DNA from 3 places in the Chromobacterium sp. CV08 genome. Region 3 is predicted to be linked to each of the others. Evidence: predicted binding sites of a transcription regulator. Region 3 holds the regulator's gene; each other region holds the start of a gene.
What was found. The regulator HrcA, encoded in region 3, represses chaperone genes, less so after heat shock. The targets are predictions, from matches to a motif close to ATTAGCACTCGNNNNNNNCGAGTGCTAAT.
Positions count from the first base shown of each region.

Region 1: the regulator HrcA is predicted to act here: its motif matches at 2,652-2,680, upstream of rpoH (RNA polymerase sigma factor RpoH).
Region 2: the regulator HrcA is predicted to act here: its motif matches at 1,792-1,820, upstream of groES (co-chaperone GroES).

Region 1 covers NZ_CP150453.1:4,657,448-4,663,628, forward strand. Annotated here, with positions in the region: gene ftsY (signal recognition particle-docking protein FtsY) at 1-961, shown strand, start outside; gene ftsE (cell division ATP-binding protein FtsE) at 1,024-1,677, shown strand; gene ftsX (permease-like cell division protein FtsX) at 1,674-2,582, shown strand; gene rpoH (RNA polymerase sigma factor RpoH) at 2,711-3,574, shown strand; gene WNM05_RS21315 (Wzy polymerase domain-containing protein) at 3,656-5,440, opposite strand; gene WNM05_RS21320 (PglL family O-oligosaccharyltransferase) at 5,523-6,181, opposite strand, start outside.
Region 2 covers NZ_CP150453.1:4,465,836-4,472,016, forward strand. Annotated here, with positions in the region: gene groL (chaperonin GroEL) at 1-1,385, opposite strand, end outside; gene groES (co-chaperone GroES) at 1,435-1,722, opposite strand; gene WNM05_RS20340 (MraY family glycosyltransferase) at 1,880-2,938, opposite strand; gene rfbF (glucose-1-phosphate cytidylyltransferase) at 4,086-4,859, shown strand; gene rfbG (CDP-glucose 4,6-dehydratase) at 4,856-5,941, shown strand; gene rfbH (lipopolysaccharide biosynthesis protein RfbH) at 6,005-6,181, shown strand, end outside.
Region 3 covers NZ_CP150453.1:3,632,056-3,638,236, reverse strand. Annotated here, with positions in the region: gene alaS (alanine--tRNA ligase) at 1-1,370, opposite strand, end outside; gene WNM05_RS16670 (SRPBCC family protein) at 1,434-1,892, opposite strand; gene recX (recombination regulator RecX) at 1,896-2,354, opposite strand; gene recA (recombinase RecA) at 2,354-3,406, opposite strand; gene hrcA (heat-inducible transcriptional repressor HrcA) at 3,565-4,584, shown strand; gene mltB (lytic murein transglycosylase B) at 4,631-5,674, shown strand; gene dnaX (DNA polymerase III subunit gamma/tau) at 5,769-6,181, shown strand, end outside.

The DNA.
Region 1 (6,181 bases), 1.0 Mb from region 3:
CGCCGCGCCGGCGGAATCCGCCCCGGCCCCGGCCGAGCCCACGTCGCTGAAGAAAATGAGCTGGACCGACAGGCTGAAGGCCGGCCTGGCCAAGACCCGCGACAAGCTGGGCAAGCAACTGGCCGGCCTGTTCGGCGGCGGCAAGATAGACGAGGACCTGTACGAGGAACTGGAGACGGTGCTGCTGACCGCCGACATCGGCATCGACGCCACCTCCCACCTGCTGAAGGATGTGCGCGAGCGCGTGTCGCTGAAGGGCCTGAAGGATTCGTCCGAGCTGAAGGGCGCGCTGAAGGATTCGCTGCAGCAGCTGATCGGCCCGCTCGAAGTGCCGTTGAACGTCGAAGGCAGAAAGCCGTTCGTGATCATGATGACCGGCGTCAACGGCGCCGGCAAGACCACGTCGATCGGCAAGCTGGCCAAGTACTACCAGAGCCAGGGCAAGAGCGTGCTGCTGGCCGCCGGCGACACCTTCCGCGCCGCCGCGCGCGAGCAGCTGATCGCCTGGGGCGAGCGCAACAACGTCACCGTGATCGCCCAGCAGGGCGGCGATTCCGCAGCCGTCTGCTATGACGCGATCCAGGCCGCCGTCGCCCGCGGCATCGACATCGTGCTGGCCGACACCGCCGGCCGGCTGCCGACCCAGTTGCACCTGATGGAGGAAATCAAGAAGGTGAAGCGGGTGATCCAGAAGGCGCTGCCGGACGCGCCGCACGAGGTGGTGCTGGTGCTGGACGCCAATATCGGCCAGAACACGGTCAGCCAGGTCAAGGCCTTCGACGACGCGCTGGGACTGACCGGCCTGATCCTGACCAAGCTGGACGGCACCGCCAAGGGCGGCGTCATCGCCGCCATCGCCAAGCAACGGCCCATCCCGCTGCGCTTCATCGGCGTGGGCGAAAGCATAGACGACCTGAGACCGTTCGACAGCCGCGACTACATCGACGCGCTGTTCGAATAATCGCCGTCGGCGGCCGCCGGACGCGGCCGTCCTTCTCAGCCCAAACAGCGGGAAATCACCACATGATACAGTTCGACCAGGTCACCAAGCGCTATCCCGGCGGCAACGAAGCCCTGAAGAACCTGTCCTTCACGATAGAAACCGGCGAGATGGTCTTTCTCGCCGGCCACTCCGGCGCCGGCAAGTCGACGCTGCTGAAACTGATTGCCGGCATCGAGCGCGCCACCAGCGGCAGCGTGCTGGTCAACGGCCAGAACCTGTCGAAGCTGCGCGCCAGCCAGGTGCCCTACGTGCGCCAGCATCTGGGCATGGTGTTCCAGGACCACAAGATCCTGTTCGACCGCAGCGTGTTCGACAATGTGATGCTGCCGCTGGACATCATAGGCTTCGACCGCCGCGACGCCGCCAAGCGGGTCCGCGCCGCGCTGGACAAGGTGGGCCTGCTCGGCAAGGAAAAGAGCATGCCGATACGTCTGTCCGGCGGCGAGCAGCAGCGGCTGTGCATCGCCCGCGCCGTCGTGCACCGCCCCAGCATCCTGCTGGCCGACGAGCCGTCGGCCAATCTGGACCGCGCCTACGCGCTGGACATCATGGAATTGTTCAAGTCCTTCCATCAGGTCGGCGTCACCGTGCTGATTTCCGCGCACGACGAAACGCTGATGGAAGATTACGGTCGCCGCATCATCCGCCTGAGGGAAGGACAGTTCGCCGCATGAAACACTTTCTCTATCTGAACTGGCAAAGCGCCAAGCAGGCGCTGATCAAGATTCTGCGCCAACCGTTCGGCAGCCTGCTGACCTTGCTGATGCTGGCGCTGGCGCTGGCCCTGCCGCTGTCGCTGTACCTGACGGTCAGCAGCGTGCAGGACTGGGTGGGCCGCCTGACCGCGACGCCCCAGATCACGCTGTTCATGGAGCTGACCGCCGAGCAGGCGGACATCGCCGCCGTCAACAGCACGCTGTCCCATCATCCCAAGCTGAAGAGCTTCACCTTCGTCAGCAAGGGCCAGGCGCTGCAGGATCTGGAAAAGCGCAACGGCTTGTCCGGCCTGTCCGACGGCCTCGACGGCAATCCGCTGCCGGACGCCTTCGTGGTGACGCCGAAATCGCTGGAGCCTCGCGAGCTGGAGATGCTGCAGAAAGAACTGTCCGGCCTGCCCATGGTGGAGACGGCGCAGTTCGACGCCCATTGGGCGAAACGCCTGTACGGCATGGTGGAGATGGGCAGGAAGCTGACCTGGTTCCTGGCCGCCGCGCTGGGCCTGGCGCTGGTGCTGGTCACCCACAACGCGATCCGGATGCAGATCCTGGCCCGCCAGGACGAGATCGCCGTGTCCAAGCTGATAGGCGCCACCGACAGCTTCATCCGCCGCCCCTTCCTGTACCACGCGATGTGGCAGGGCGTGTTCGCCGCGCTGCTGGCCTGGGGCCTGTCCTGCTGGCTGGCCGCTTCGGCCAATCCGGCGATACGCGAATTCGCGATGCTGTACGGCGAGCGGGTGGAGCTGCGCGTGCTCGATCCGCAGGAGCTGGCCGCGCTGATCGCCATCGCCGCGGTTCTGGCGATACTGGGCGCGCGCCTGGCGGCCGACCATCATCTGCGCAAGGCTGAGCCGCAATGAATATGCCGCATGAAAGGTTTCCGCTATCGCGTCGATTGTGAAATATCATTGACCGGGGAACCTTTCCTTGCTAGCACTCTCCATACTCGAGTGCTAACATAGCACTACCCAAGGAGGTAGCCATCGCAATGAACACAACATTTGCTCTTCCGGTCCCGTCCACTAGCGGCAGCCTGGAGCAGTACATCCAGGCGGTCAACAGCGTCCCGATGCTGTCGCCGGAACAGGAAACCGAACTCGCGACCCGTTTCCAGCAGGAAAACGATCTGGAAGCGGCCCGGCAGATGGTGCTGTCGCATCTGCGCGTGGTGGTGTCGGTCTCTCGCGGCTACGCCGGTTACGGCCTGCAGCAGGCGGATCTGATCCAGGAAGGCAATATCGGTCTGATGAAGGCGGTCAAACGCTTCGAGCCGGGCCGCGGCGTGCGTCTGTTTTCGTTCGCCATCCACTGGATCAAGGCCGAGATCCACGAATTCATCCTGCGCAACTGGCGACTGGTGCGCATCGCCACCACCAAGCCGCAACGAAAACTGTTCTTCAATCTGCGCAGCATGAAGAGCGGTTTTTCCGCGCTGTCCGAGCAGGAGGCCAAATCCATCGCCGAAGACCTGGGCGTCAAGCCCGAGGAAGTCCGCGAGATGGAGATCCGCATGAACGGCCAGGACCTGTCCCTGCTCGCAGACAGCGACGACGAGGACAGCTACGCGCCGATAGACTGGCTGGCCGACAGCCACAGCGAGCCGACGCGCGCGCTGGAACGCCGCGCCTTCGACCGCCTGCAGTCGGAAGGCCTGGAATACGCGTTGTCGGCGCTGGACGACCGCAGCCGCCGCATCGTCGAGGCCCGCTGGCTGGCCGACGACAGCGGCGCGACGCTGCACGAGCTGGCCGCCGAATTCGGCGTGTCGGCCGAGCGCATCCGCCAGATCGAGGCCAAGGCGCTGTCCAAGATGAAGGCCGCGCTCAGCGAGGGCGTGGTGCTGGACAACTGATCCCGCCCGCCGCAAGAAAAAGCCGCTCGATGATTCGAGCGGCTTTTTTCATTCCGTTCCCGCCCCCGGGCGGGAACGGGCTTATTCCTGCAAGGTACGGAACTTGGCCGGCAGCTTGTCGTAGACCTCCCGGCTGATCCTGCGCAGCGGCTCCCAGGCCGGGTCCTGGTCGCCCAGCGTCTCCAGGAACTGGCCGGCATAGGTCGGGAACGAGGCCAGCGTGGTGCGCAGCGTCTGCTCGGCCTGCTGTTGCTGGCCGGCCAGGATTTCCATCTGCGCGCGCTTCAGCATCACGTCCGGGTACGGGCGGAAGGCGGTCAGCCTGTCCTCCAGCGCCAGCTTCTGCCGCAGATTGTCGCGGTTGATCGGCAGATAGTCGTCCAGCGTGTACAGCGCGTGATAGGCGAACAGCGGCTTGGTGTCGACGATCGCGATCAGGCGCTCGGCGCGCTTGGCGTCCTTCTGCGCGTTGCCGGTCGGCGTGTACAGATTGACCAGCTCCCAGAACATCGGCGTGGTGCTGATCGACAGCCAGCCGACCCACACCAGCGCCGCCAGCAGCGGCAGGCGCAGCGGCCAGGCCACGATCTTCTCGTCGCGCGGCGCCATCGCGGCGAACAGCACCAGCATCGCGAGGAAATAGTAGTACCACAGCGGGTATTCCAGCATGCTGTGGGTCAGCGTCACCGCCAGGCAGCCCAGCGCCAGCACGCCTTCCGGCTCGGCGCGACGACGGAAGAACGGCAGCGCCACCCAGACGAAGCCGCCCAAGACCAGCGCGGTGGCGACACCGCCCATTTCGGCCAGCAGCTGCAGCACCAGATTGTGGGCATTGGTGAACAGGCCGCTGTTGTAGCCGGCGGCGGCGAATTGCGGCAGCTGCTGCAGCCTGACGCTCTCGGCGGCGTATTGCGACCAGCCCACGCCCCACAGCGGATGCGCCCGGAAGGTCATCCAGGCCTTGTGCATCTCGGTGAAGCGGCGCGCGCCCATATCGTCGCCGTTGGCGGCCAGCCGCGCGACGCCGGAAGCGTTCTCGACGTCGGCATGGGTCAGCAGCGACACCAGGTGATTGACCAGCGGCAGCGCGAACTGGGCGGCCAGAATGACCGCGCAGACCGCCGACATCGCCGCCAGCAGCCGGCGCGAGGTCTCATTGCGGTTGCGCCACCACCACAGCGCGGCCAGCGCCGCCATCGCCAGCAGGTAGAGCAGCGTGGTGCGCGAACCGGCCCAGGCCAGCATCAGCGCCATCCACAGCGTCAGCGCCGTCAGCCAGCCGCGGCCCAGACGCCTGACGGCGAACAGGTAGACGCCGGAAATCACCGACCACATCAAGTAGTGGGCGTACTGGTTGCGCTGGCCGATGTGGCCGAAGATATTGGTGGTCGGATGCGAGCCGTCGTAGAACAGGCCCAGCGCCGGCGCCAGGCCGGTCAGCTGGGCGGCGCCAATCAGCGACTGCACCAGGCCGCCGACGATGATGGCGCGCGCCAGCCATACGGCGAACTCGCGCTCGCCGAAGGCGCCCCGCAGCGAGGCGGTCACCGAGGCCAGCAGCGCCAGCGCCAGCCAGCCCAGCGCGGTGGCGTAGCTCATGCCCGGGAACATCAGGCTGACGAACTGCGGCTGCAGGCCCCATATCGCCGCCAGCAGCAAACACCACCAGCCGGCGCGCGGCATCGCGTCGAACAGGCGGCCGGACGGCAGCAGCAGCGCGCCGGCCGCCAGCAGCAGCCAGATCACGTTGATCTCGCCGAACCACTGCGGCAATGGCACGAAATGGACGCGCGAGGCGAACGGCACGATGGCGATCAGGCACAGGGACAGCAATGCCAGGCGTTCGGAAATTTTCTGAAAAGTCATGGCGGATCAGATGTTGGAACGGCAAAGCCGGCAGCATACCGCATGCGCCGGCCGGACAAAACCCGTCGAATGTCTCCGGCGCTCAAAACAGCGGTTTTCTGGTGACCGGCGCGGCCACCGCCTCCACCGCCGCCAATCGCGCGCCGTCGGTGTAGGCGCCGTGCCGCAGATAGATCGCCTTGACCCGCGCCGCCAGTTCCGCCAGCGGCCTGACCTCGGGCTCGTTCCAGGCCCGCAGGCTGGCCTCCAGCTTCATCACCTCGTCCGGATAATTGGCGATCGCCTGCTCCAGCGTGCGCCTGGCCTCTTCCTTCTGGCCGGCCAGCGCCTGGCATACGCTCAGCCGCTGCAGCACCGCGATATAGGGCTGGTTCCGCGCCAGATCCTGGTAGAACGGCAGCACGATGTCCAGATGCCGGCGGCTGGGCAGCAGGTAGTTGCCCATCACCATCGCGCCGGCGTCGGCCCACAACGGATTCAGCTCCACCTTGGCGATGTAGTCGACGCGGCGGATGTTCTCGGCCGCCGACTGGCTGGGGCCGCTGTAGACCACCAGGCGCCAGAAGATGAAGGCTCCGCTGACGATGTGCAGCGCCATCAGCGCGCCGGCGCCGGCGCAGGCCAGCCGCAGCACGCCGGTGCGGGTCGGCAGCCGCCAGGTCGGCGCCGGCCCCAGCGTGCACACCGTCACCAGCATCGCCAGGAAGGGCAGATACCACAGCGGAAACTCGAACATGCTGT
Region 2 (6,181 bases), 830 kb from region 3:
GGCTCGTCGCCGGCGTTCTTGACGATCTGGCGCAGCGGAGCCTCGATCGCGCGCAGCACGATCTTGACGCCGGCTTCCTGGTCGACGTTGTCGGTCTTCAGGCTTTCCAGCGTGGCGCGGGCGCGCAGCAGGGCTACGCCACCGCCAGGCACCACGCCTTCTTCAACCGCGGCGCGGGTCGCATGCAGCGCGTCTTCGACGCGGGCCTTCTTCTCTTTCATTTCCACTTCGGTGGCGGCGCCGACCTTGATCACGGCAACGCCGCCGGCCAGCTTGGCCACGCGCTCTTGCAGCTTCTCGCGGTCGTAGTCGGAAGTGGCTTCTTCGATCTGCTTGCGGATCTCGCCGACGCGTGCCTGGATGGTGGCGGCTTGACCGGCGCCGTCGATGATGGTGGTGTTTTCCTTGCCCACTTCAACACGCTTGGCTTGGCCCAGCTGGTCCAGCGTAGCCTTTTCCAGCGTCAGGCCGACTTCTTCGGCGATCACTTCGCCGCCGGTCAGCACGGCGATGTCGTTCAGCATGGCCTTGCGGCGGTCGCCGAAGCCCGGAGCCTTGACGGCGACAACCTTCAGGATGCCGCGGATGGTGTTCACCACCAGCGTAGCCAGCGCTTCGCCTTCGACGTCTTCGGCGATGATCAGCAGCGGACGGCCGGACTTGGCCACCTGCTCCAGCACCGGCAGCAGATCGCGGATGTTGGAGATCTTCTTGTCGAACAGCAGGATGAACGGATTGTCCAGAGCGGCGATCTGCTTGTCCTGGTTGTTGATGAAGTACGGGGACAGGTAGCCGCGGTCGAACTGCATGCCTTCCACGACGTCCAGCTCGTTGTTCAGGCTCTTGCCGTCTTCAACGGTGATCACGCCTTCCTTGCCCACTTTTTCCATCGCGTTGGCGATGATTTCGCCGATATCGCTATCGGAGTTGGCGGAGATGGAGCCGACCTGGGCGATTTCCTTGGAGGTCGCGCACGGCTTGGCGATCTTGGCGATCTCGCCGACCAGCGACACCACGGCCTTGTCGATGCCGCGCTTCAGGTCCATCGGGTTCATGCCGGCGGCGACGAACTTCATGCCTTCCTGCACGATGGCCTGGGCCAGAACGGTGGCGGTGGTGGTGCCGTCGCCGGCCACGTCGGAAGTCTTGGAAGCCACTTCCTTCACCATTTGCGCGCCCATGTTCTCGAACTTGTCCTTCAGTTCGACTTCCTTGGCGACGGACACGCCGTCCTTGGTGATGGTCGGCGCGCCGAAGGAGCGGTCCAGCACCACGTTGCGGCCTTTCGGGCCCAGGGTCACCTTGACCGCGTCGGCCAGGATGTTGACGCCGGCCACCATCTTGGTACGGGCGGATTCACCGAACTTAACGTCTTTAGCTGCCATGCTTAACTCTCCAGAATTCTGTCTTTAAGTGATCGGTTCAGGGGTCGGATTACTCAACGATGCCCATGACGTCTTCCTCGCGCATCACGAGGACTTCATTGCCGTCGACCTTGACGGTCTGGCCGGAGTACTTGCCAAAAATCACTTTGTCGCCGGCTTTCAGTTCCAGCGGACGGCGCTCGCCGTTTTCCAGGATCTTGCCGTTACCAACGGCCAGGACCTCGCCCATGTCCGGCTTCTCGGCCGCGGCGCCCGGCAGAACGATACCGGAAGCGGTCTTTTCTTCAGCCTCGAGGCGCTTGATAACAACACGGTCGTGCAGGGGACGGATTGCCATTGATCTCTCCTAATGCAGTGGCTGTTTGAGAGTTGAAAACCAAAATCTATCTGGGTAGCGGCCAAGCGGATTAGCACTCGACCATCGCGAGTGCTAATAATAGGGACGACACGGGGGGTTTTCAAGAGGGGCGGCCGCCCCTCCGGAAACGGCGGCCTCAGCGGGCCGTCGAGGAACGCCGCAGCACCAGCCAGCGCGGCGTGCGGAAACGGATGATCATCCGGTAAACCGCCATATAAGCCATCACGAACAGCAGGCAGAAGGCGGCCAGCACCGGGGTGCTCTGCCAGAACAGCATCGCCGGCACCACCGAGATGCTGGACAACGCCCACAGATAGGGCGAGGTCAGGCTGTTGCGCAAGGTCAGGTGCATCGCGTCCTTGGAGCCGACCATCCAGCGCACCAGCCGCTTGTACACCAGCATGTGCAGGTGCAGGCCGTCCGGCATGCCGGGCGACATGCCGCGCAGAAACTTCTTGCGGTAGATCGAATACAGCGTCTCGAACACCGGGTAGATCACGCACAGCATCGGGAACCACGGCGACACCTGCGGATGGCGCGCCACCAGCAACACCGCCACCTCGGCGATCATGAAGCCCACCAGATAGGCGCCGCCGTCGCCGGCGAAGATCAGGCCCCGCGGGAAATTCCAGAACAGAAAACCGGCTATCGCGCCTATCATCGCGAAACAGACGCCCAACAACAGCGGGTCCTGTACCTTGAACGCGACATAGGCCATCGCCAGGAAGATGAAAATGGCCACCACGCCGGACAGGCCGTTATAGCCGTCGATGATGTTGACCGCGTGCGCGACGCCGCCGACCGCCACCACCGTCAGCAGAAAGGACAGCACGGCGAAATGGCTCAGCAACGGGTCCAGGAACGGAATGTCGAGCCGCGTCAGCCCGGCGCCCAAGGCGAAATAGGCCAGACCCGCCGAGACGAAGGTGGCCAGCAACCGCGGCAACGGACCGATCTTCTTGGTCATGTCCTCCAGCAGGCCGGCGCAGAAGGCCGGCAGCGCGACGGCCAGCAACAGCAGGATGTCCAGATCGCGCAGCAGCCAGGCCAGCACGCAGCAACCGCCCAGCAAGCCCGCCGCCAGCGGCACGCCGCCGACCCTAGGCACAGGCAGCGCGTGGAATTTCTGAACCCCGCCGAGATCATGGTCGGAAGTGAAACGTTCGTGCAGATGGCTGAAGTGGATCAGGAACATCGCAACGAATAACGATAGAAAAGTCGAAATTATCAGAATTTGTAGCATAAGTTTTCGCCGACAGTTCAGATTGAGAAAGTCCGGTGCCGGCGGCGCGGTGGGTCGCCCCCAGCCACACCAAGACCGCCCATACCTCCACCGGGATCCATACCTGCGTCCAAGAAACCGATATGACCATGTTGCAAACAAAAAGCTCCCGCCCAGCGGCCATGCTGCCAACGCGCAAGCCCATTACCGCAGCAAACCCATGCTACAAACATTCAACCCGATACCGCGCATGCCCAATCTCCCGCATGCGCCGCCGCATTATAAGCCGGTAAGGCCACTCAGCCAAAACAAGCGCGCGCCGGCCGCCTCTTGCATTCGATTTCATAGTCGATTTACCCTGTTCCCCGATACACCGGCCTTGTCCGGCGCCGCCATGACAAGCTGCGGCGCTTCCCCCATGCCGGGGCCCCCGGCGAGGGCGTCGCACGGCCAGAGCGGTATTTCGATGTCGATGCAAGTCCGGCCCCCCGGACGTTTGGCCAGGGGAGAACATCCCCCCGGCCCGGAGAAAATAAGCGACAATCGCCGGCTCCGGCAGACGAAATGACAACAAGATGTGCCGGCGACGTTCCGCACCCGAGGATTTGCCAGTCAAATCATGCGGAGAGTGCTATAAATCCGATTGGAGCCGGTAAAAACGGCCGCATCCCAAAACGAACAAAACAATAATGAATCAGGGAAAGAGAAACTCCGCATCTATCCCTGAAAAAGCATCTGTCTGACATACGGTTTACGCTGCAAATAAAACAAGCTCGTCCCGACAAGCCGTCGGAAGACAGCCGAACGATCCAGAACCTGCATTGCCAATTGCACAGGGGGATTTGCAAGCCATGTCGATCAGTCTAGCCACATTCCGCGAGAGCAGCGCTTCCCGCGCCGCGACGTCTCCTTTTTGCCCGAGCGCCATCTGCCGGCAATCTCCTCCCCAACGACAGGCATCCCGCCCAGTCCTCCGCCCGCAACCATGGGCAGGCGACCGCACACGCGGCCGGTCATAAGCTCACACGCGTCTTTACATAGCAACGATACGCAGCCGCCGCATCCTTGAGCGGGCGTGCGCGCCCATTTCCGGAATTCCTTCCAAGGAGGAAGTATCGAAATGAAAGCCGTTATTCTTACCGGTGGCCTCGGCACCCGAATCAGCGAGGAAACGATAGCCCGGCCGAAACCGATGGTGGAAATCGGCGGCAAGCCGATACTGTGGCACATCATGAAGATCTACTCCCATTACGGGATCAACGACTTCGTGATCTGCTGCGGTTACAAGGGCTATGTGATCAAGGAATACTTCGCCAATTACTTCCTGCACATGTCCGACGTCACCATAGACATGTCGAACAACCGGATGGAAGTGCATCAGCGCTACGCCGAGCCGTGGCACGTGACGCTGGTCGATACCGGCGAACTGACGATGACCGGCGGCCGCCTGAAGCGGGTGCGCAAGTATCTGCAGGACGAGGACGCCTTCTGCTTCACCTACGGAGACGGCGTCGCCGACATCCACATCGGCCAGTTGATCGACTTCCACAAGACCCACGGCGCCCGCGCCACGCTGACGGCGGTCTACCCGCCGGCCCGCTTCGGCGTGCTCGACATCCAGGGCCACATGGTCTCCACTTTCCAGGAAAAACCCAAGGGCGACGGCGGCATGATCAACGGCGGCTTCTTCGTGTTGTCGCCTTCGGTGATAGACCTGATCCCGGATGACGGCTGCGTCTGGGAAAAGGAGCCGCTGGAAACGCTGGCGGCGCAGGGCCAGCTGGCAGCCTTCGCCCATGACGGTTTCTGGCACGCGATGGACACGCTGCGCGACAAGCTGCATCTGGAGGAGTTGTGGAAGAGCGGCCGCGCCCCATGGAAGGTCTGGGAATGAATCCCGACTTCTGGCGCGGCAAGCGGGTTTTCCTGACCGGACACACCGGCTTCAAGGGCGGCTGGCTGGCCTTGTGGCTGCACGCCCTCGGCGCCGAGGTCACCGGCTACGCGCGCGAAACCGCCCCGGGCCTCAGCCTGTACGAGGCCGCCGGTATCCGCGACGCGATGCAGGCATCCATCATCGCCGACATCCGCGATCCCGAGCGCCTGCGCGAGGCCATGATCGATGCCCGCCCGGACATCGTGCTCCATCTGGCGGCGCAGGCGCTGGTCCGCCCGTCCTACGCCCATCCGGTAGACACCTACGCCGCGAATGTGATGGGCACCGTCTATCTGCTGGAGGCGGTGCGCTCGACGCCGACGGTGCGCGCCGTCGTCTGCGTCACCAGCGACAAATGCTATGAAAACCGCGAATGGCCATGGGGCTACCGCGAGAACGAGGCGATGGGCGGCTATGACCCCTACAGCAGCAGCAAGGGCTGCGCCGAATTGGTCGCTGCGGCCTACCGCAACTCCTTCTTCCATCCAGAGCGTTTCGACGCCCACCGCGTCGCCGTCGCCACCGCCCGCGCCGGCAATGTCATCGGCGGCGGCGACTGGGCCCAGGACAGGCTGATCCCCGACTTCATCCGCGCGATCTCGGCCGGCCAGACGCTGGCTATCCGCAATCCGGCGGCAATCCGGCCATGGCAGCATGTGCTGGAGCCGCTGGCCGGTTATCTGCTGCTGGCGGAGAAGCTGTACCGGCATGGCCCCGAATTCGCCTCGGCCTGGAATTTCGGTCCGCGCGAAGACGATGCCCGCACCGTGGAATGGATCGCCGCCGAGCTGACGCGGATCTGGGGAGAGGGCAGCGACTACCGGGTGCAGCGAGACGACGGCGCCGTCCACGAGGCCCATTACCTGAAGCTGGACTGTTCCAAGGCGAGGCAGGCCCTGGGCTGGCGGCCGCGCTGGACGCTGCCGGACGCGCTGCGGCGGATCTGCGACTGGCACCGCCGCCATCGTGCCGGCGACGACATGCGCGCGGTCTGCCTCGAGCAGATAAACGACTTCCAGCTCGCCGCGGCAACGGATTGATTGACCACACTCACGATGAGAACGCGCCGGCATCGGCGCCCGCTTGTACAGATTGGATGCGATATGGAAGAAAAAGCGCAACAGCTGCGCCGGCAGATTGCCGAACTGGTGGCCGAATACGCCGACATCGCGCTGGCCCCCCGCCCCTTCGTTCCCGGCCAGACGGTGATTCCGCCGTCGGGCAAGGTCATAGACGGCGCCGAACTGCAGCATATGGTGGAGGCCTCTCTGGACGGCTGG
Region 3 (6,181 bases):
CCGTGGAAGCGGGTGTCGGCGCCGTCGTAGGCGATCTTGCCGCTCATCTTGAAGTTGGAGCCGGCGCGGCCGCGCTCGCGCTGGGCCTCCATCGCGCGCTCGAAGCCTTCCAGGTCGGCGTGGATGTCGCGTTCGCGGCAGATGTCGGCGGTCAGGTCCACCGGGAAGCCGAAGGTGTCGTACAGCTTGAAGATGGTATCGCCGTCCAGCGACTTCTTGCCGCCTTCCAGCGCGGAGTCCACCAGGCCCATGCCGATTTCCAGCGTCTCGGCGAACTTGATCTCCTCGGCGCGCAGCGCGTCCTCGATATGCGCCTGCTTCTCGCGCAGGTCCGGATAGGCCTCGCCCATCTCGGCGACCAGGTCGGCGACGATCTTGTGGAAGAACAGGCCCTTCTGGCCCAGCTTGTAGCCGTGGCGGATCGCGCGGCGGGCGATGCGGCGCAGCACGTAGCCGCGGCCCTCGTTGGACGGCAGGATGCCGTCGGCCACCATGAAGGAGCAGGCGCGTATGTGGTCGGCGATCACTTTCAGCGACGGCACGTCCTGGCTGTATTCGACGCCGGTTTCACGGGCGGCGGCGCGCACCAGACAGGCCAGCGCGTCGGTCTCGTAGTTGGACTTGACGTTCTGCAGCACGGTGGACAGGCGCTCCAGGCCCATGCCGGTGTCGACCGACGGCTTGGGCAGCGGGTGCAGCGTGCCGGCTTCGTCGCGGTTGAACTGCATGAAGACGTTGTTCCAGATCTCCATGAAGCGGTCGCCGTCCTCGTCCGGGCTGCCCGGCGGGCCGCCGGCGACCGACGGGCCGTGGTCGAAGAAGATCTCGGTGCACGGGCCGCAGGGGCCGGTGTCGCCCATGGTCCAGAAGTTGTCGGACGCGTACGGCGCCCCCTTGTTGTCGCCGATGCGGACGATCTTGTCGGCCGGCACGCCTACGGTCTTGTGCCAGATGTCGTACGCCTCGTCGTCGGTGGCGTAGACCGTCACCATCAGCTTGTCCTTCGGCAGCGCCAGCCACTCGTCGCCGGTCAGGAATTCCCAGGCGAAGGTGATGGCGTCGCGCTTGAAGTAGTCGCCGAAGCTGAAGTTGCCCAGCATTTCGAAGAAGGTGTGGTGGCGCGCGGTGTAGCCGACGTTTTCCAGGTCGTTGTGCTTGCCGCCGGCGCGCAGACATTTCTGGCTGGTGGTGGCGCGGGTGTAGTCGCGCTTCTCGAAGCCCAGGAACACGTCCTTGAACTGCACCATGCCGGCGACGGTGAACATCAGCGTCGGGTCGTTGCCGGGGATCAGGCTGCTGGAGGGAACTACCTGGTGGCCTTTGGAGGCGAAGAAATCCAGGAATTTCTTGCGAATTTCAGAGGTTTTCATGATTTTCGGTCAATTTTCAAAATCTGGTCCGGGCGCCGTGCCGGGACGAATCCGTCGATTGTGTCAAGCCGGGGCCTGGCTGGCAAGCGCTTCGCAGCGCCGCTTCAGCGCCTGGTTCATCTGCAGGAAGCCCCGGCGGGCGCATTCCAGCAGCCGGTCGCCGATCAAAGGCAGCAGGAGGCCGGAGAAATCCTCGTCGTGATGGAGGCGGGTGCCGCCGTCGTCCAGCGCTTCCAGCCGGAAGCGGTGCTCGCCGTCGAGCAGGCCGGGAAGCAGCCATTTGCCGCGCCAGGCCATCAGGCTGCCGGCGGAGAATTCGCTGAGCCGCGGCCGGAAGGTCAGATGGCGGCCGCCCGGCGGGTGGACGGTGGCCACCAGGCTGGCGCCTGTCTCGTGGCGGCCGTGCAGCCCGACGATGAACGGGTTCCACTCCGGGTAGCGCCGCCAGTCGCTCAGCACCTGCCACACCCGCTCCGGGCTGGCGGCGATGTCGATCTCGGTGGCGATGCTGCGCGTTGCCATGGCTCAGTCCTCGTAGAAGTCGTCGTCCGCGCCGCCTGCCAGCACCCGGCGTATCACGTCGGCCGGAAAGCCGCGCTGCGCCAGGAAACGGTACTGTTTGGCCTTTTCCGCCGCGTCGGCCGGCAGCCGGCCGAACTTCTTGCGCCATTGCTCGCGGGCGCTGGCCAGGTCGTCCTGTCCGGACAGCGCCTCGCGTATCGAGTCGTCGGCGACGCCGCGCTGGCGCATTTCCTGCGCGAGCCGCCGGCTGCCGAACTTGGCGCCCTTGCTCGCCGTGAACTGGCGGGCGAAGCGTTCGTCGGATTGCCAGTCGGCGGCGGCCAGCTCGTCCAGCGCGGCGTTCAGTTCTTCTTCGCTGTCGGCAAAAGGCGCGAGCCGCCGAACCAGTTCCCGCCGGGTGTATTCCCGGCGGGACAGCAGTTCGGCGGCCCGCGCCTTCAGGCTTTTGCCTTCCGCCGCCATCAGGCGTCGAAGGCGTCGTCGGCGAACTCTTCGTCGCCCTGGCTTTCGTTGATCTCGATCTTCACGCCGACCGCTTCGCGGATCTTGCGCTCGATCTCCTCGGCGATCGCCGGATTGGCCTTCAGCCACTCGCGGGTGTTGTCCTTGCCCTGGCCAATCTTCTGGCCGTTGTACGCGTACCAGGCGCCGGACTTGTCGATGAAGCCGTGCTTGACGCCCAGTTCGATGATTTCGCCCGGACGGGAGATGCCCTCGCCGTACAGGATTTCGAAATCGGCCTGGCGGAACGGCGGCGAGACCTTGTTCTTCACGACCTTGACGCGGGTGTCGTTGCCGACGACTTCCTCGCCCTTCTTGATGCCGCCGGTGCGGCGGATGTCCAGGCGCACCGAGGCGTAGAACTTCAGCGCGTTGCCGCCGGTGGTGGTTTCCGGGTTGCCGAACATCACGCCGATCTTCATCCGGATCTGGTTGATGAAGATCACCAGCGTGTTGGTGCGCTTGATGTTGCCGGTCAGCTTGCGCAGCGCCTGGCTCATCAGGCGGGCCTGCAGGCCGACGTGGCTGTCGCCCATCTCGCCCTCGATTTCAGCCTTCGGCACCAGCGCGGCGACCGAGTCGACGACGATGACGTCGACGCCGCTGGAGCGCACCAGCATGTCGCAGATTTCCAGCGCCTGCTCGCCGGTGTCCGGCTGCGAGATCAGCAGGTCTTCGACGTTGACGCCCAGCTTCTGCGCGTAGACCGGGTCCAACGCGTTTTCGGCGTCGATGTAGGCGCAGGTGCCGCCCAGCTTCTGCGCCTCGGCCACCACCTGCAGACACAGCGTGGTCTTGCCGGACGATTCCGGACCGTAGATCTCGACCACGCGGCCGCGCGGCAGGCCGCCGACACCCAGCGCCAGGTCCAGGCTCAGCGAACCGGTGGAGATCACTTGCAGGTTTTCGGTGATCTGGTTGTCGCTCATCCGCATGATCGAGCCCTTGCCAAACTGCTTTTCAATCTGGGCCAGGGCCGCGGCCAGCGCCTTGCTCTTGTCTTCGGAAGCCATGCTGTCTCCAATGGGGTGTTCGGACCAATGATGGGGGCGATTATCGCAGAAAACCAGAGGTCGAACAGCAGCTTGCGGCCGCCGTTTTCGTGCCATGGTCGTAAAGCCGCGCCACGCCCCCTTTTGGAGCGGTGAAGGATGTGTACAATGGGGACATGATGAACGAACGCGCCCAACATCTGCTGAAGACGCTGATCGAACGCTATATCGCCGACGGTCAGCCGGTCGCCTCGAAGACCCTGTCGCTGCTGCCGGGGGTGGAGCTGTCGTCGGCCACGGTGCGTAATGTGCTGGCCGACCTGGAAAACATGGGGCTGATCGCCTCGCCGCACACCTCGGCCGGCCGGATTCCCACCGCGCGCGGCTATCGGCTCTTCGTCGACAGGCTGCTGACGATACGGCCGCTGGACGAGCTGTCGCGCCACGAACTGGAGGCCAATCTGCAGCCGGACAGCCCGCAGCGCATCGCGCAGGCGGCGTCGTCGCTGCTGTCCGAGCTGACCAGCTTCGCCGGCGTGGTGCTGACGCCGCAGCGCAGCGACGTCGCCTTCCGCCAGATAGAATTCCTGCGCCTGTCCGAACGGCGGGTGCTGATGATACTGGTGACGCTGGACGGCGACGTGCAGAACCACCTGCTGGTGACCGAGCGCGACTACACGCCGTCCGAGCTGGTCGAGGCCGGCAATTTCATCAACCAGCATTACAGCGGCCAGGCGCTGAGCGCCGTCGCGGCGCGCGTGGAGGGCGAGCTCAGGCAGTTGCAGGGCGACATCTCCGAATTGATGGCGGCGGCGGTCAAGCTTGGCCGGCAGACGCTGGCGCAGCGCAGCGAGGACGTGGTGGTCAGCGGCGGTTCGCGGCTGTTCCAGGTGCACGACCTGTCCGACGACCTGTCGCGGCTCAGGGAGCTGTTCGGCGTGTTCGAACGCAAGACCGAGTTGTTGAAGCTGCTGGCCCAGGGGCGGGCGGCGCAGGGCGTGAACATTTTCATCGGCGAGGAGTCTGGAGTCATGACGCTGGACGAATGCTCGGTGGTGACCGCCCCCTATTGCATCAACGGCCAGGTGGTCGGCACGCTGGGCGTGGTCGGCCCGACCCGCATGGCCTACGAGCGGGTGATTCCCATCGTCGACATCACCGCGAGGCTGGTCGGCAACGCGCTGTCCTTCCGCGATTGAGTCCGCGGCCGCTCCATCCAGACATTCCGACAAGAGAACGACCACAATGATGAACCGTATTCCGAAACTGGCCGGCGCGGCCGTCCTGGCCGCCCTGGCCTTCTCCTCCCAGCCGGCGCTGGCCGACGCGGCCTTTCTCGGCCGCCCCGACGTGCAGCGCTACATCGACGAGCAGGTGGCCGGCGGCCGGTTCAGCCGCCCCGAGCTGGAGGCGGTGTTCGCCAATGTCGAATTGAAGCCCAACATCATCCGCATCCTGGACAAGCCGTCTACGTCGCGGCCGTGGTACCAGTTCCGCGCGTCCACCGTCAACGACAGGCTGATCGTCGACGGCGTGGCCTTCTGGCAGGCCAACGCCGACGCGCTCGCGCGCGCCGAGCGCCAGTACGGCGTGGCGCCGGAGCTGATCGTCGCCATCCTCGGCGTCGAGACCCATTACGGCCGCAACACCGGCAGCTTCCGCCTGGTGGATTCGCTGTCGACGATAGGCTTCGACTACCCGCGCCGCGCCGAGTACTTCCGCGGCGAGCTGACCCAGTTCCTGCTTCTGGCCAAGGAGGAGGGCAAGGACCCGCTGACCCTGAAGGGCTCCTACGCCGGCGCGATGGGCCTGCCGCAGTTCATGCCGTCCAGCTACCGCAAATGGGCGGTGGACTTCGACGGCAGCGGCCACCGCGACATCTGGAACAATCCTCACGACGCGATAGGCAGCGTCGCCAACTACTTCCAGCTGCACGGCTGGCGGCACGGCGACGACATCGTCGCCCCGGCCAGCGTCGCGCCGGGCGCCGACGTCGACAAGCTGCTGGCCGACAAATTCAAGCTGCACTACACGGTCGGCGACTTGCGCAAGATGGGCGTGGCGCCGCAGGCGCCGCTGGCCGACGACGTGCCGGCGGTGCTGTTTTCGCTGGAGACTTCGCCCGGCGTCACCGAGTACTGGCTGGGCCTGAACAACTTCTACGCGATCACCCGCTACAACCGCAGCACGCTGTACGCCAAGGCGGTGCAGGAAATCGCCGGCCAGGTGCGCCAACGCTACTACGCGGCGCTGGCGCAGCGGCCGGAGCCGGCCTCGGCCGGTCTGTAGGCGGCAGCGGCCGCACCCGACACCGGCGCCGCCCCGCGGCCGCGCCGGTGAAACCTGTCGCCTTGCGCGGCAATTGCCATTAAAATCCGCCCCCATGAGCTATCAAGTCCTTGCCCGCAAGTGGCGCCCGAAGCGTTTCGCCGACCTGGTCGGCCAGGAACACGTGGTCCGCGCCCTCAGCAACGCCCTCAAGGAGGCGCGGCTGCATCACGCCTATCTGCTGACCGGCACCCGGGGCGTCGGCAAGACCACCATCGCCCGCATCCTGGCCAAGAGCCTGAACTGCGAGACCGGCACCACGGCCGAGCCCTGCGGCGAGTGCCAGGCCTGCCGCCAGATCGATACCGGCCGCTTCGTCGATCTGCTGGAGATAGACGCCGCGTCCAACACCGGCATCGACAATATCCGCGAGGTGCTGGAGAACGCCCAGTACGCGCCGACGATGGGCCGTTTCAAGGTCTATATCATCGACGAAGTGCACATGCTGTCGAAAAGCGCGTTCAACGC